Regions from separate parts of the Paludibacterium paludis genome, predicted to be linked through region 2. Evidence: predicted binding sites of a transcription regulator. Region 2 holds the regulator's gene; each other region holds the start of a gene.
What was found. Region 2 encodes HrcA, which represses chaperone genes, less so after heat shock. Its sites were predicted from a motif close to ATTAGCACTCGNNNNNNNCGAGTGCTAAT; they were not measured.
Positions count from the first base shown of each region.

Region 1: rpoH (RNA polymerase sigma factor RpoH) is a predicted target of HrcA. The motif match lies at 1,252-1,280, and genes of this name have one in related genera.
Region 3: groES (co-chaperone GroES) is a predicted target of HrcA. The motif match lies at 1,108-1,136, and genes of this name have one in related genera.

Region 1 covers NZ_CP069161.1:3,866,699-3,868,946, reverse strand. The annotation lists gene JNO50_RS17905 (hypothetical protein) at 1-240, opposite strand, end outside; gene rpoH (RNA polymerase sigma factor RpoH) at 355-1,218, opposite strand; gene ftsX (permease-like cell division protein FtsX) at 1,355-2,248, opposite strand, start outside.
Region 2 covers NZ_CP069161.1:1,832,380-1,834,627, reverse strand. The annotation lists gene mltB (lytic murein transglycosylase B) at 1-438, opposite strand, end outside; gene hrcA (heat-inducible transcriptional repressor HrcA) at 466-1,491, opposite strand; gene recA (recombinase RecA) at 1,714-2,248, shown strand, end outside.
Region 3 covers NZ_CP069161.1:3,646,358-3,648,605, reverse strand. The annotation lists gene JNO50_RS16960 (FAD-dependent oxidoreductase) at 1-5, shown strand, start outside; gene JNO50_RS16955 (response regulator transcription factor) at 376-1,005, shown strand; gene groES (co-chaperone GroES) at 1,203-1,493, shown strand; gene groL (chaperonin GroEL) at 1,538-2,248, shown strand, end outside.

The sequences.
Region 1 (2,248 bases), 2.0 Mb from region 2:
CAGATCGCGCAGCAGCGCGGATATCTGCAGCGGGTCGGGGGCCGGACGCTCCTGCTGGTCGTTCATCAGTAACGACGCGCGGAACACCTCCATCGCGTTCAGTACCGCCGGGTCCAGGTGGCCCGCTTCGCCTGGTTCGGCGTCAAGGGCAAAGATGAACTTGCGCAGGGCGATGGCGGCGAGGACGCGCGCCATGTCCTGGAACTGGCGGCTCAGTTGTGCTGTGGGAAGACCTTGCATGATGATCGTCTCTCCTTGAGAAAACGCTCATCGTATCGGTGTGGCTGGCGCGCTCCCATCGGAGGACTCCGAAACCCGGTGGGCAAAGAAAAAGGCTCCCGGGGGAGCCTTTTGTCAGTCCAGAAGGACAGTGCCTTCCGTTAGCGCCGTTTTCATTCGCGTCAGCGCCTTGGCTTCGATCTGGCGGATGCGCTCCGCCGACACACCGAATTCCGCGGCCAGTTCGTGCAGGGTCGCGCCGCCATCGTCGGCCAGCCAGCGCGCCTCAACGATTCGCCGGCTGCGCGGATCCAGCACGGAAAGGGCATGTTCCAGGCCTTCGGTCTGCATCGTGTCGAATGCCTTGCGTTCGAGCATGCGGGTCGGTTCGGCATCGGCATCGGCCAGCCAGTCGATCGGGGCGAATCCCTCGTCGTCGCCATCATCGGCGACGAGCGCGATGTCCTGCCCGGACAACCGGGTTTCCATTTCCAGCACTTCTTCGCGCTTGACGCCAAGATTGTCGGCGATCGCCTGGGCTTCGCTATCGGTCAGCGCGGAGAAGCCCCGCTTCATGCTGCGCAGATTGAAAAACAGCTTGCGCTGCGGCTTGGTGGTCGCGATGCGAACCAGACGCCAGTTGCGCAGGATGAATTCGTGAATTTCCGCCTTGATCCAGTGCACGGCGAAAGAGAACAGGCGCACGCCGCGATTGGGCTCGAAACGCTTGACCGCCTTCATCAGTCCGATATTGCCTTCCTGGATCAGGTCGGCCTGCTGCAGTCCGTAGCCGTTGTAGCCGCGCGCGATCGAAACGACGACGCGCAGGTGCGAGAGTACCAGCTTGCGCGCCGCTTCCAGGTCGTTTTCCTGGTTGTAGCGGACAGCCAGTTCGTTCTCTTCCTCGGCAGTCAGCATCGGTACGCTGTTCACGGCCTGAATGTACTGTTCCAGGCTACCGCTGGACGACGGGACGGGCAAAGTAAACGTAGCGTTCATGAGTCAAACTACCTCCTTGGTGGGTAGAGCAATCTTAGCACTCGTATTAGTCGAGTGCCAGAAGGGAAAGTTTCCCTGCCCGGAGTATTTTTCTATCGGTGCTGTAGCGGGAAACTATCCTGGTGCCAGTCGGGAGTCAGCGGGGTTCCAGTTGGCGCAGGTGATGGCCGGTGGCCAGTCGTGCGCCGAGCATGGCCAGCGCCGCGGCGGCGGCCACGACGATTGCCAGCTCGCCCGCGCTAAGAGGCTGCAAATCCACCCTCTCATTATATAGCTGCGCGAACTCGGCCAGGGCTGGGTTGGCGATGGCGACCAGCCACAGTGTCAGTCCCCAGGCGATCAACGCCGCGAGCACGCCCTGCCAGAAGGCGTGATAAAGGAAGGGGCGTCTGATGAAGCTGTCGGTGGCGCCGATGAGTTTGGCGACCTCGATTTCATCCTTCCGCGCCAGGATCTGCATGCGGATGGTGTTGTGGGTGATGATGATCAGGGCGATCCCCAGTACCGAGGCGAGGAAGACTGTCAGTTTCTTGCCGAGCTCGACCATGCCGTACAGGCGCTTGGCCCAGTGGGCGTCGAACTGCGCGGTTTCCACCATGGGCAGCCCCGACAGTTCCTTTTGCAGCATCTCAAGCTCCGCCGGCTCCAGCGTGGACGGTGTCACGACAAAGGCGTCCGGCAGCGGATTGCTCTCCAGCCCCTCGGTCAATCCGCTCAGCCCGTTGCGGTTTTCCATGTCCTTGAGCGCCTGCTGTTTGCTGATGAACTCGTAACGCTTGATGCGCGGGTGCTTGCGCAGTGTACTGTTCACCGCGGCCAGATCGGCGTCTTCGGCCGACATCTCCATGAACAGGGTGATCTGGGGTGTGGCGCTCAGACGACCGACCCAGGCCTGCAGGCTGTTCACGCCAAGGTACAGGGTCAGCGGCAGGGCCAGCGCGACCGAGAGCATCAGCAGGTTCAACAGGCTGCCGAAGGGTTGGCGCACAATCCGGGAAAACGCGCTCGACGCGCTTTGCCAGTGAAGGTA
Region 2 (2,248 bases):
GCCCAGCGTGGCCAGCACGTCGGCCACGCGGAAACTGCCGGTATTGCGGCCGTAATGGGTTTCGATGCCAAGGATCGCCACCAGCATTTCGGGAGGCACGCCGTATTGCGCCGACGCCCTGGCCAGCGCGTCCTCGTTGTTCTTCCAGAAGGCCACGCCGTCGCGGAACATCGGCTCGTTCCAGAAGCTCTTGCGGAACTGGTACCACGGTCTGGACGTGGAAGGCCGGTCGAGAATGGCCATTACATTCGGCTTCAACTCGACATTGGCAAACACCGCCTCCAGGGCGGGCCGATCGAACTCGCCCTTGGCCACCTCTTCGTCGATGTAGCGCTGAACGTCGGCTCTCGCGAGGAAAGCGGCATCCGCGAAGACCGGGCCCGACAGCGTCAGGGCGATCAGGGCAAGAGGCAGACGAAAGGGTTTGACGGGTTTCACAGGAGACTTTCTTCCGGCAAAGCGGATTCAGGATTCAGAAAAGGACAGCGCCGAGGAGACCAGCCGCGCCGTGATATCGACAATCGGGATCACACGTTCGTAGTCCATGCGTGTCGGACCGATCACGCCAAGGGTGCCGACGATGTTGTCGTTGATCCGGTAGGGCGCCGTCACCACCGAGCATTCGTCGAGGGTCATCACGCCGGACTCCTTGCCGATGAAAATGTTCACGCCTTGCGCTTCGCAACTCTGGCTCAGCAGCTTCATCAGGTCCGTCTTGCGCTCGAAAATGCCGAACAGCTCGCGCAGACGGGTCATGTTGTCCGAAAGGTCGCGCACGTTGAGCAGGTTGCTGCCGCCGCTGATCACCACCGCGTCCCCGGCTCGCGCCTGGCTGTCGCGCCCGAGTCGGATCGCCGCGCCCATCAGCTCGGAGATGTCGCCCTGCAGGCGCGACAGCTCCGCTTCCAGGCCGCGAAGCACGGTGGACAGCCCCTGACCGGCATAATGGGCGTTGATAAAATTGGCCGCCTCGATCAGCTCCGCGGGCGAATAATCGCGCTCGGTCGCCAGAAGGTGGTTCTGAACGTCGCCGTCCAGCGTGACGAGGATGAGCAGCACGCGGTGGCCGCTCAAACGCAGAAAATCCACCTGCCGGAACGTCACGTCCGCGCGCTGCGGCGTCATCACCACACCGGCGAAGCGGGTGAGCCCGGAGAGCAGCGCAGACGCCGCCTGGGCGAGCTTTTGCGGGCTGTCCGGCTGCAACGAGTGCTCCAGTTCGCGCACATCCTCCTCGGCCGGCGGCCCGTACGTCAGAAGGTTGTCGACAAACAGCCGGTACCCCAGTTGGGTCGGCACCCGCCCGGCGGAGGTATGCGGCGAGACGATCAGCCCCATGTCCTCCAGGTCGGCCATGATATTGCGGATCGACGCCGGAGACAGCTCCAGCCCCGGCACGGCGGTCAGGGCTCGGGACGCCACGGGCAGTCCGTCGGCGATATAGCGTTCGATCAGCGCCTTAAGGAGACGCTGGGCACGGTCGTTGAGCATGGTTTCCATTGCGGTCGGTCTGGCATGTCGGCATGCGCCGCCCCCGGGCGGCGGCCGATGAGGCAAAATAGCGCAAATCGCATGGACAGCGCCAGTCCCCATTCTAGATGGCGGCGTCTCCCCGTCTTGTCAAGATGCGGCCCGCGCCCATTTGTGGCCAACCGTCTTTGTGCGATAATCGCCGGCATCTATCAGTCCGTTTACTTGAACAGTGGAGAAAGCATGGCGGAGCGTTCCGAAGACAAGAGCCGCGCGCTGGCGGCTGCCCTTGCCCAGATCGAAAAGCAGTTCGGCAAGGGTTCGATCATGCGCATGAGCGACAATCAGATCACCGAAAACCTGCAGGTCATTTCGACCGGCTCGCTGGGTCTTGACCTGGCGCTCGGCGTCGGCGGCCTGCCGCGCGGCCGCGTCGTGGAAATCTACGGACCCGAATCCTCGGGCAAAACCACACTGTGTCTGCAGGTGGTCGCCGAAGCCCAGAAGCTGGGCGGCACCTGCGCCTACATCGACGCGGAAAACGCGCTGGACCCGGTCTATGCGCAAAAGCTCGGCGTACAGGTCGAAGACCTGCTGATTTCCCAGCCGGACACCGGTGAGCAGGCGCTCGAGATCTGTGACATGCTGGTGCGCTCGAGCGGTGTGGACGTCATCGTGGTCGACTCGGTGGCCGCCCTGGTGCCGAAGGCCGAAATCGAGGGCGAGATGGGCGACTCCCACGTCGGCCTGCAGGCCCGCCTGATGTCCCAGGCGCTGC
Region 3 (2,248 bases), 1.8 Mb from region 2:
GGTAGCCGGAACATGGTGGATTGACCCTTTTGGCCCGTCGCAAGACGGGTTTTTTCTTTTCCGCGCTGTTTTTTCATTCCTTCCGTTACTGCCGGCAGGGCGGATTCTTCCTCCTGATCCCTCCTTCTTGTTTTCCATCCATTCGCTACGTGTTTCCGTAAACATGCTTACAGACACATCGGAATGAGCAAATCCATTCGGTGATGCATCTGATTGCTCCTCCTCCGACAAGCCGTGACAATCGTCTAGTGCATAAACTCTGGATTGGCTCTATGTCGGTTCCGGAGCCGTCCGGAAGGGCTGTCAGCGGAACCTTGCGGTTCTTGTTTTCGCCAAACCACATAACCATCTCGCGATTCAGGAAGGTGCCTGACAATGAAAAAAGTCATTGTGATCGACGATCATCCGGCGATTCGTCTCGCCATCAAGGGGCTGCTGGAAAAATGGCAGGAGTTTTCCATTGTCGACGAGTCCGACAACGGGCAGGAAGGACTGGAAAAAATCCGGCAGCACAAGCCCGACCTTGTGGTGCTGGATTTGTGTTTGCCGCGCTCGGACGGGCTGGCGCTGATACGGCGGATCAAGGGGGTCGACGAGAAGATCAAGATTCTGGTTCTGACCGGGCAGGAGGAGCGGATTTATGCCGTCAAGGCGGCCGAAGAGGGAGCCAATGGCTATGTGACGAAATCGAAAGACATGATGGAAGTCTACAATGCGGCGAGCGCCGTCATGTCCGGCTACAACTGTTTTCCCGCGGAAGACATCCTCGCGTCCCAGGGACGGCCCGCCTACGGCAAGGCGACTGACGCGCTGTCGAGTCTGTCCGTCAGGGAATTGGCCATCATGCGCTATATCGCCAAGGGTTACAGCAACAAGGAAATCTCGGAAATTTTCTATATCAGCCAGAAAACCGTCAGCACGTACAAGGCCAGGGTGTTGAACAAGCTGAAGTTGAAGAACTCGATTGCCATCGCCGAATTCGCGAAGACGCATGGACTCGTGTAATCGCCGCCATGGGCCTGATTGTATAATCAATCGCAGCGCTCTGGGCGATTGAAAAAATTTCACTCTTCGTCGCTCTTGAAACCCCTTTTGTGCGCCCATATCATTAGCACTCGTCAAGGCCGAGTGCCAAATGCATTCGGTTCCCGCTGGTTTGATGAGTTCAACTTTCAACAGCCTCTGAAATTCAGGAGAGAACAATGGTAATTCGTCCTCTGCATGACCGTGTTGTGATCAAGCGCCTCGAGGCGGAAGAAAAAACCGCGTCCGGTATCGTTCTGCCGGGCGCCGCCGCAGAAAAGCCGGATATGGGCGTAGTCCTGGCCGTTGGCAACGGCAAGATTCTGGAAAACGGCGATCGCCATCCTCTGGAACTGAAAGTGGGCGACAAGGTCCTCTTCGGCAAGTACTCCGGCCAGACCGTCAAGATCGACGGCGATGAAGTGCTGGTGATGCGTGAAGAAGACGTGATGGGCATCGTCGTAGAGTAATTCCGACCCCTGTCGAAACTGACTGAATACTGGAGAGTTTAACAATGGCTGCTAAAGACGTACGTTTCGGTGATTCCGCCCGTGCCAAGATGGTTACCGGTGTCAACATCCTGGCCGACGCCGTGAAGGTCACCCTGGGCCCGAAAGGCCGCAACGTGGTTCTGGACCGTTCCTTCGGCGCTCCGACCATCACCAAGGACGGCGTTTCCGTCGCCAAGGAAATCGAGCTGAAGGACAAGTTCGAGAACATGGGCGCGCAAATGGTCAAGGAAGTCGCTTCCAAGACCTCCGACGTCGCCGGCGACGGCACCACCACCGCGACCGTACTGGCCCAGGCCGTCGTTCAGGAAGGCATGAAATTCGTTGCCGCCGGCATGAATCCGATGGATCTGAAGCGCGGTATCGACAAGGCCGTCGTATCCCTGGTCGCCGAGCTGAAGAAAATCGCCAAGCCGTGCGCGACCAGCAAGGAAATCGCCCAGGTCGGCTCCATTTCCGCCAACTCCGACTCCGATATCGGTGAAATCATCGCCAACGCGATGGAAAAAGTCGGCAAGGAAGGCGTGATCACCGTCGAGGACGGCAAGTCCCTGAACAACGAGCTGGATGTCGTCGAAGGCATGCAGTTCGACCGCGGCTACCTGTCGCCGTACTTCATCAACAATCAGGACAAGCAGATCGCCGCTCTGGACAATCCGTTCATCCTGCTGTTCGACAAGAAAATCTCGAACATCCGCGATCTGCTGCCGGTTCTC